3 regions of the Peribacillus sp. P4_D6 genome follow, and region 2 is predicted to be linked to each of the others. Evidence: riboswitches for the same ligand, from Rfam matches in the RefSeq annotation. Region 2 holds a riboswitch; each other region holds the start of a gene.
The links. Region 2 has a riboswitch for S-adenosylmethionine ahead of AC1DVB_RS15095 (methionine ABC transporter ATP-binding protein). Riboswitches for the same ligand answer to the same signal wherever they lie in the genome.
Positions count from the first base shown of each region.

Region 1: another riboswitch for S-adenosylmethionine. It lies ahead of mmuP (S-methylmethionine permease); the one in region 2 lies ahead of AC1DVB_RS15095 (methionine ABC transporter ATP-binding protein).
Region 3: another riboswitch for S-adenosylmethionine. It lies ahead of AC1DVB_RS07420 (methionine ABC transporter ATP-binding protein); the one in region 2 lies ahead of AC1DVB_RS15095 (methionine ABC transporter ATP-binding protein).

Region 1 covers NZ_JBFUIQ010000085.1:5,368-8,648, reverse strand. Annotated here, with positions in the region: gene mmuM (homocysteine S-methyltransferase) at 1-639, opposite strand, end outside; gene mmuP (S-methylmethionine permease) at 629-2,023, opposite strand; SAM riboswitch class I at 2,107-2,209, opposite strand; gene AC1DVB_RS19515 (flavin reductase family protein) at 2,445-3,053, opposite strand; gene AC1DVB_RS19510 (alpha/beta hydrolase) at 3,072-3,281, opposite strand, start outside.
Region 2 covers NZ_JBFUIQ010000046.1:23,439-26,719, forward strand. Annotated here, with positions in the region: gene AC1DVB_RS15090 (methionine ABC transporter permease) at 1-658, opposite strand, end outside; gene AC1DVB_RS15095 (methionine ABC transporter ATP-binding protein) at 645-1,661, opposite strand; SAM riboswitch class I at 1,731-1,835, opposite strand; gene AC1DVB_RS15100 (MBL fold metallo-hydrolase) at 2,119-2,943, shown strand; gene AC1DVB_RS15105 (hypothetical protein) at 3,008-3,196, opposite strand.
Region 3 covers NZ_JBFUIQ010000014.1:60,883-64,163, forward strand. Annotated here, with positions in the region: gene AC1DVB_RS07410 (MetQ/NlpA family ABC transporter substrate-binding protein) at 1-175, opposite strand, end outside; gene AC1DVB_RS07415 (methionine ABC transporter permease) at 197-847, opposite strand; gene AC1DVB_RS07420 (methionine ABC transporter ATP-binding protein) at 869-1,885, opposite strand; SAM riboswitch class I at 2,248-2,359, opposite strand; gene AC1DVB_RS07425 (GNAT family N-acetyltransferase) at 2,502-2,975, opposite strand; gene AC1DVB_RS07430 (nuclear transport factor 2 family protein) at 3,043-3,281, opposite strand, start outside.

The DNA of each region.
Region 1 (3,281 bases), on a different contig from region 2:
CTCCAGCAATGTGCCGTCACTAATCGCTTTTTCATTTTTCAAAGAAAAGGACAGCCAAGCATAGACTTCTGGATAATCTTTCAATAATGAATGTAATACTTTTGCTTCTTGCAGGGAAGGAATCGTTTCAAATGCTAAAATGTCAGCTCCTGCTTCAACCAAAGCTGATATTCGTGAGCGATGAAATGCCGCCAAAGCTTCATCTGAAACACCATAATTCCCAACATACTCTGAACCATCTGCAAGATAAGCCCCATAAGGTCCAACTGATGRAGCAACCAATGGCTTAGGTCTAATCGTTTGATATTCTTCCTTCCAAAATTCATCTCTTGCTTTTCTTGCTAGTAAAACCGTTTTCCTGATTAGATCCAATGCCTCTTTTTCTTGTATTCCGCGGAGGGCGAAACCTTCAACCGTTGCTTGATAGCTTGCCGTTATCGCACAGTCAGCACCAGCTCGAAAGTAGTCAGAGTGCACCTGGTAAATCACTTCTGGATTTTCAAGTAATACACGTGCAGACCACAGGGGATCGTCCAAATCACACCCATGACTTTCAAGCTCTGTAGCTAAAGCTCCGTCCAAAATCATAACTGAATGACCTTGTAAAATTGCTTCAATTGGGTTAATTTTATTTTTCATGGTCTACTCCTCTTTTCTTTATGGTTTGTGTCAGATAATAACTTCCATAGCAAAACAAAATAAACGGAATGCCACAATATAGTGCTATTCTTTGTGTAGGATCAAATGCAATTCCTATGCAAGAAGCAAGACATAGCATAAATGAAACGATTGGTACGAATGGATATAATGGTGTATGATAAGCCAAATCATTAACTGAGTTTCCTTCGTTTATATATCGTCTGCGAAATAGAAACTGTGACGCGCTAATACTCATCCAAACTATAACCACGGCTAGTCCAGAAATGGATACAAGCACTATATATACAGTATCCGGCGCAATAATACTCGAGAAAAGTGCTAAAACACCGCCCAACATACTGAAAAGGACTGCATTCAAGGGAACACCCCGTTTTGTCAATTTTGCAAATATTGGTGAAATAGTTTTCTTATCTGCAAGTGACCAAAGCATCCTGGATGAGGCATATAGTCCTGAGTTCGCAGCGGACAAAATGGCAGTTAATATAACAAAGTTCATAATATCCGCTGCATATGGCACTCCAATTCGTTCTAGAACGGCAACAAAGGGGCTCTCTAATACGCTTGCATCCGAAACAGGCAATAATGCGGATAAAACAACGATGGTACCTATAAAAAAGATAATCAATCTCCATAATGTCATACGGATTGCCTTTGGAATCGTTTTTTCCGGATTCACAGTTTCTCCAGCTGCAACTCCGATCAATTCAGTTCCAGAAAATGCAAAATTCACCGCGAGCATCGTCATTAGAATGGCAAAAGCACCATTTGGAAATAAACCTGCACTTGTAACATTGGAAAATAACGGAGCTGATTGTGCGTTAATCATTGGAATGAAACCTATCATTGCCGCAGCTCCCAGAATAATGAATATTACAATAGCAAATACCTTTATAGACGCAAACCAGAATTCGGATTCAGCGAAAAACTTAACGGTCCACGCATTTAATGCCAAGACCAAAATGGCAAATAGAGCACTCCATATCCAGACACTGATTAATGGAAACCATCGCTGCATCAACAATCCTGCAGCCGTGAATTCCGAACCTAGTGCAACAGTCCAGGTTAGCCAATACAACCAGGCTACTGTATACCCTGTCCCTGGTCCGATGTATTTGGCTGCGTAACTATGAAACGCACCAGTCTCGGGCATATGCACTGATAGTTCACCTAGACATAGCATGACTAGATAAACCACTAATGCACCAATCAGATACGAAAGGATGGTTCCGAACGGACCAGCCTGTTGAATCGTATAACCCGAACTTAAGAATAAACCAGTTCCAATCACCCCGCCAAGCGATAGCATTATTATATGCCGTGCTTGCATTTGCCTTTGAAAATCATGCTTCCTTTTGTTATCCATTCTTACTCTCCTTAATCTTGCATCCAGAAAAAACGAAAACGCACTCTAAAAAAGAGTGCGTTACTGACAAATAAACACGTACGGTCTTATCTATCAAGGTTTCACCCCCTGGAATTAGCACAGTGTCTTTGTAGACCTGTTGCTGAGGTTTCATAGGGCCAGTCCCTCCACCTCTCTGGATAAGAAATTATTTTTTTATAACTTTATCAATCTATGAAAAATTTGTCAAGTTTTGTTTCGGAATGTAAAGACTTCCTTTTAAATGCTAACGATCATGGCGTCTGCGGCATTAATATTAAAAGGTTGCTTATTTTTGGAACAGGCGCTAAGCGTATTATATTGGCAAATAAAACTAACCGGGGTCATTTTGGTCTTAAAAATGGCAACATCTTAAAAGATGTCGCCATTTTTTTCTTTTTCCTTAAGGACGTTCTATTTCAAATAATTCCCCTAGTTTTGTATAAGTATGACCTGCTAATCTTGCTACAGGTTTTAGCCCTTTCGGGTCAATACGGCCATTATGGTAAATATCTTGCTCTATATGATAGCAGACTATTTTCCCTATCAGTAAATCACAACCAGGTTCATTCTTGGAACCTGCCAATGGAATCGATTGCTCTAATGTACATTCAAAACGCACCTTCGCTTCTTCCAATCCTGGTACGGATACCCTATCACTAACAGCCAGCGTGAAATTAGTAAGACCCAATTCACTTTCTTCAGATGGGAGTTCCTTGGCCGTTCGATTTGCATCAGCAACATTATTTTCATCAGTGATATGAACAACGAACTCACCTGTTTGAATTGCATTTCGGGCTGTATCCTTTGAAACTCCTTCTTTCCGTTGAACAGAAATGGAAATCATCGGAGGATTTGAACTGACTATGTTAAAAAAGCTGAACGGCGCTATATTGATTGTACCGGTTTCGGATTGTGTCGTAACCAGCGCTATAGGTCTCGGTATAATGCTTCCAGTCAAAAACTTATAATTATCCCGTTCAGTCAGACTTTCAGGGTTAACAGAAATCATCTTCATTCCCCCTCATTCTTATAAAAAGTTCTTTTGAAACCATGAACCTGCTGCATCAACCTCTGAACGTGTCAACTGATGACCGTAATTTTCCCACTGAACTTCAACTGTAGCGCCAGCTTGCTGTAAAAGTTGATTAAGTTCATCAGTTTCTTCTGCCGGGCAAATCGGATCGTTTTTACCTGCAGCTATAAATACAGGTATATCTGAAAGGGACGGCAAAGCAAT
Region 2 (3,281 bases):
TAACTATGTATGAAACTTTGTCACCAACCATTTGAATGAGTTGCACAAGGCAGATCAGCACGACGATCGTCGTGATCATGACTGTGTTGTCATATCGGTAATATCCGTACCGGATGGCCAGGTCGCCAATTCCGCCACCGCCGATTGTCCCAGCCATTGCTGAGTAACCGATTAGCGAAATGGTCGTTAATGTCAGTCCTTGAATGATTCCCGGTTTTGCCTCTGGAAGAAGTACATCCTTAATGATCATCCATGGAGTGGCACCTACGGCAATTGCAGCTTCAATCACTCCTCTGTCTATTTCACGTAATGCCGTTTCAACAATCCTTGCAAAAAAAGGGATTGCGGATACGGACAGGGATACAGAAGCTGCTCTTGGCCCTATCGTCGATCCTGTAAGTAGGTCCGTTAAAGGAAGGAGGGCGACCAAGAGAATGATGAACGGGATTGAACGGACAATATTGACTGCGAAACCGAGAGATCGATTCACGATGCCATTTTCAAAAAATAAATTCCTGGTTGTTGAAAATAGCAATACTCCAAGCGGTAAACCGATCAGCAGGGCTACTGCAAGAGAAACGCCAACCATATAAATCGTTTCAAGAAAGGCTTTATTAAGATCAGGTAAAATATTGACGATGGGATTAAGCAGTGACATGTTTTAACACCTCCACAGAACTGGAACGATCTTTTATATATTCCAATGCCGAATGAATTTGGACGGCATCGCCAATTAACTCGATGATTAAAATGCCTAAAGGAACATCCTGGATATACTCAATTTTACCGTGTAAAATATTTCCCTTTACTGCATGGGATTGGAGAGTATCCGAAAGAATCGATTCACCGGCGGTTTGCCCTTCGAATTGGATCTTAATAATCGTACCTTCACTTTCTTCAATCAAGTGCGAAGGGAGTTCGAAATCCAGTACACTGCCAATGAATTGCTTCGTTAACTCCTGTTTGGGCTGTGAAAATATTTCATAAACGGGTCCTTCTTCAATTACCCGGCCATCCTGCATCACGGCGACTCGGTGGCATAGTTCTTTGACCACTTCCATTTCATGTGTAATCAACACGATGGTGATACCAAGCTCACTGCTTATCTTTTTCAATAACTGTAAAATCGCTTTTGTAGTGGTTGGATCAAGGGCTGAAGTCGCTTCATCACATAATAGTACAGTGGGTTCATTTGCTAACGCGCGAGCTATGCCGACCCGTTGCTTCTGTCCACCGCTAAGCTGTGCAGGATAGACATCTTTCTTATCGCTGAGCCCTACTATTTCCAACAATTCCAATACACGTAACTTAGTCGCGTCCTTCGATCGATGCGCGGCCCTTAAGGCGAAAGCGACATTTTCATAAACGGTTTTTGAACTGACCAGGGAAAAGTGCTGGAATATCATTCCGATTTTTTGCCGTTGTTTACGAAGCTCTTTGCTAGATAAAGAGGTTAATTCAATGCCGTCGATAATGATATTTCCACCTGTCGGACGTTCAAGCAAATTCAAGCAGCGGAGCAATGAGCTTTTTCCAGCTCCGCTGTAGCCGACAATTCCATATATTTCACCAGTTTGAATGGTTAAAGTTACGTTATCCACTCCGATAACTCGGTTTTTCTTCGAGACGTATTCCTTTCGGACTGAACGGATTTCAATCATGAGCTTTCCCCCTTAAACATTAAAAAAGCTGCCTCTATCATTCAGAAAGAGGCAGCGAAATCATATCTCGGCTTATCTTTCAGAATGCAATCATTCTGCAGGAATTGGCACCGTTCCCTAAGGGCGGTTGCCGGACATCACAGGGCCTGATCCCTCCGTCACTCTTGATAAGTAAATTATTATTTTAGAATATTTCAAGTTTTATAATATAATCTATATTATTTGTAAAATCCGGCATTGTCAATCGTTTCTTTTATTTTTTTGTCATTAAATCTGGTACAGTCCGTTAAAACGATTCATTGAAAATGGGCTATTATGCAATAATCCAGCATTTTCATCGAGGCTATTCATTCCAATATTTCCTTGTCAAAAAGGTAAAGTGGTACTACAGTTATTATAGTAAAGTTAAAAAAAGGAAGATGAAACTATATTTATACAATGATGGGGAGGAAACCGAATGATAGAGATCAAGACGATAAATGATGTGGTTTGCGTGCATGGGACTCCTGGCGGGAACAAGGCGGGGATGAGTGTGTATGTCTTTTTAACGGATGGCCTATTGATAGATACTGGCGCACAGATTTTATTGGAAGAGCTTATTCCATTCTATGAATCCGCAGACTTCGACTCAGTGGCCCTGACTCACTATCATGAAGACCATACGGGGGGTGCTGCCTGGATACAGGAACATAAAAAGGTCCCTCTTTTCATTCACCCGATGTCGGTTGAGGTTTGTGCAAAGGATGCTGAATATCCTGAATATCGCAAAATTTTCTGGGGAAAGAGAGACGCCTTTAAAGCTGAGCCGCTAGGGAAGGCCATTCATTCCCGTACCGAAACGTGGGAGCCGATTTTTACCCCGGGTCATGCAAAGGACCATATGGTGTATTTGAATCACAATAATGGCGTGCTCTTTTCAGGAGACCTTTTCGTAACCCCCAAAACAAAGCTTGTCTTACGGGAAGAGTCCGTCCCGGTGATCATCGATTCCATAAAAAGATTGCTTCATTATGACTTCGGKGAAGTGTTTTGCTGTCATGCTGGGCATGTACCTGATGGGAAGGAGATGTTTCGAAAAAAACTGGATTATCTGGAAAACCTCCAAGGGGAAATTTTACGCTTGCATTCTCAAGGGCTGACCGTTCATGAAATCCAGCAGGTCGTTTTGCCGAATCGCTATCCCCTTATCGAGATATCTGGGCATGAATGGGATTCAGAGCATATCATTACATCGATATTAAACGAAAATATTTTAAGTGCGAGGGAGAATGGGACTATTTGATTGCTATCCGCTTAACGGTCTGACTGATATAAAAGAGAGCTCTCCATAAGAGAGCCCACATTATTCATTTATTGACATTGGGATCTGTTTCATCATAAAAATCATGTGCTTCTTCGATGTTCTGAAGGTTAGCGACTTCATACACATTTCCGCCCGCCATTCCTTCATTGATGATACGGTCGATATCCAGGTAAACGGAGTCCTTGCCATCATATTCGGTATCCTTCAAAAATGTCATTTTTTCTTTATCCAAAAGAAATCCCTCCTAGCCTTTTCTTTAGTTTTAGGCAAAGGAGTTTTTTTTATTCTGTTTAGCGATTTCATGAATGTAAAGGGGT
Region 3 (3,281 bases), on a different contig from region 2:
CTTCCTCTTTCGCCAAGTCGACAATGTATTCCCATGTTCTCGTATCCCCGCTGCTGACACCGACTTTCACAGTTTTCACATCATCCGAACTCCCTGATGCACCCTCATCGTTCCCGCATGCTGCAGCCACGATGGCCAATGCCAATACCATGATCGTTAATAAGATTTTTTTCATTTTTCCTGCCTCCTGTTCGTTTTATCTTCTTCTTATTTTTCTTGAAACAAAGTTCCCGGTGGATTGCAATAATTGAACGATGATCACGAGCGCCGCCACTGTGACGATCATCGTCATCGTATCGAACCTTTGGTAACCGTAAGCCAAGGCTAAATCCCCGACCCCGCCTGCACCGACAGCACCTGCCATCGCCGTAGATCCAACAAGCCCGATTGTCGCTGTTGTAAATGTCAGGATTAACGAACTAAGTCCCTCGGGAATCAAAAAGCGGTAAATGATTTGCCATGTTGTCGCCCCCATCGCCTGAGCTGCCTCGATGATCCCTTTGTCCACTTCCAACAGCGAGTTTTCCACAAGCCGGGCAATATAAGGAGCCGCGTAAAAGATTAGCGGAACAATGGCCGCATTCGTTCCGATCGCACTGCCGACAATCATTCTTGTAAACGGAATGAGTGCTACAAGCAAGATGATGAAAGGAACGGACCGCAGGATATTGATGATCGGATTCAATACATTAAAAATCCATTTATTCTCCAGGATGTGACCCTTTCTTGTAATGACAAGCAGGATACCGAGCGGAAGCCCAATCAATCCGGAAAATATCAATGAGATGGCTACCATATAAAGTGTGTCACCGAAAGCTGTCGACAGCTGCTCTGCCGTTATTTCCATACCCCAAAGCGTATTACCCATTTATACTTGCACCTCCTGGACGAGAATCCCCTCATCTTTAATATATTGATAAGCCTTGTCGACCTCATTTTTGCTCCCTGTCACTTCGATGATCAAATTCCCGAAAGGCGTTTCCTGGATTTCAGAAATATTGGCTGATAAGACACTTAAATGAACATCATATTTCTTCGAGATGGTTGAAAGTAAAGGAGTACCCGAAGTAGTTCCAATAAAATTAATTTTCCAAATAATCGGGATATGGGACCCTATGCTTTTTAAGAAACTTTGTGGAATTTCGTCATGTATGACCGTTCTCACGAAGTTTTTTGCAATATCCGTTTGCGGCTTGGCAAAAACTTCGAAAACCGAACCTTGTTCAACGACGCAGCCGCCCTCCATGACCGCTACCTTATTGCAAATTTCCCGAATGACAGACATCTCATGAGTGATTAGCAGGATGGTGATATTGTATTCTTTATTAATTTTTTTTAAGAGCTGCAGAACTGCACTCGTTGTTTGTGGATCCAATGCCGACGTAGCTTCATCACACAATAAGATCGATGGATTCGTAGCCAATGCCCTCGCAATGCCGATCCGCTGCTTTTGCCCGCCGGATAATTGTTCCGGATAACTCTTTGCTTTGCTCGATAAGCCAACGAACTCCAATAGCTCGCCTACCCGGTTTTTGATTTCCTTAGCCGGAGTTCCCGATAATACCAGCGGCATGGCAATATTATCAAAAACAGTCTTTGAGTTTAGTAAGTTGAAATGCTGAAAGATCATCCCGATTTTTTTCTTTTCTGCCCGTAATTCCTTCGGGCTTAATTTGGTTAAATCCTTGCCCCCAACAATCACCGAACCATCTGAAGGATGTTCAAGCAAATTGACCAACCTGATCAACGTACTCTTTCCGGCCCCGCTATAACCGACTACCCCGAATATATCCCCCTTTTCCACTGTCAAATCAATGCCCTTCAAAGCCTCGACAGTCTGTTTCTTTGTTTGATAAACCTTCTTAACATCCTGAAACTCAATCATCCAATCTCCCCCCATGCTGTTTATTTGTACGAATTCCTTATCCAGAGAGAAGAGCTTTGCAACGTTTCATAATGATAGGGTTACATTTTCGAAATTCACGAGTAAAACTGCAAAATTCACGAGTAAATGCACCAAATTCACGAGTAATTACGTGAAACTCACGAGTAACTGCGCCAAACTCACGAGTAATTACACCAAACTCACGATTATTGCGCGAAACTCATGAGTAATGCACCCATTCTCCAAATAACCATATACATTTTGAATAAACAAAAGAGGCCTCTTCCGTCATCAGACAGAAGAGGCCTCTTTTAGACATAAAAAAGAGTAAACTCTTAAATTAATTATCTAAGAAAAGCTCCTTCTTATCTTTCAAACTTTCGTCCGTTGGAATTAGCACAGTATTTTTACAAAAGTAAAAACCCGCTGCCGAGGTATCATAGGGCCAAGTCCCTCCACATCTCTTGATAAGAATTAACGTTATATTTAATTATGTCCTTCACTATATATTCTAATTTCGCTAAAGTCAACCATATTTTTCATCGCGATAAATAGTTTCATAGTATAGTGAATCGATACTTTTTTTATTATATCAATATATTTTATATTTCTACTTTTATAATGATTTGCTCATTCTCCATACAGGGTATTTTTCATTTTCTTCCCTTATCTTCACCATGCCTGAATTCGTATATAAAGAAATCGCCCTTTGATTATCCGGAGAAACCCTTAAGTGATATTCGGATACATTAAATTGCCTGAAAAAGTTTTCTGCGTAGCGGACCAATTCCTTGCCAAGGCCTTTACTGCGGTATTCGGGAATAAGATAAAATAGATTCACATAGCCAATTTCAGTTCCTTCGTACTCCCGAATTTGAAGTTCCATTTGTCCAATCGGTTCTTGGTCCTTTTCAATGATCACCTGTCCATCCGGAAATTTGCGGACCCTTTCTTCCATTCGTTGCAGATAGGCATGTTCATATCCAAAACCCGCATCAGTTCCAAAACTTACAATAAAGGAATCTTTCCGGAATTTAATGATAGTATCTTTATCTTTGTCCGTATCAATGGTACGAAAGATCAACTTCATCCATCCTTATCATTTTAGTGAAATAGTTTTCAAGCAGGGAAAACTTTCTTTTTCATAAATAAAAGTCTTAAAAGGGCCCTTTTGTTTTTGTGCCTTGATGAAAAAACATCTGCCATCTTCCATTCGCACATTTCCAGATTGAACTTCTTAAGGTATGTTCCAGCTTATCTTCATCAAAAATCCGGTATGTAATTAACACGGTATCATCAGACAATGGATGCATCTCAAATTGACTTAGGGTCATGTTCACTGCTCCGGCTCCCTCTTGCCCAATAAAATCGCTTTTTGACCATATGTTACCCGAAC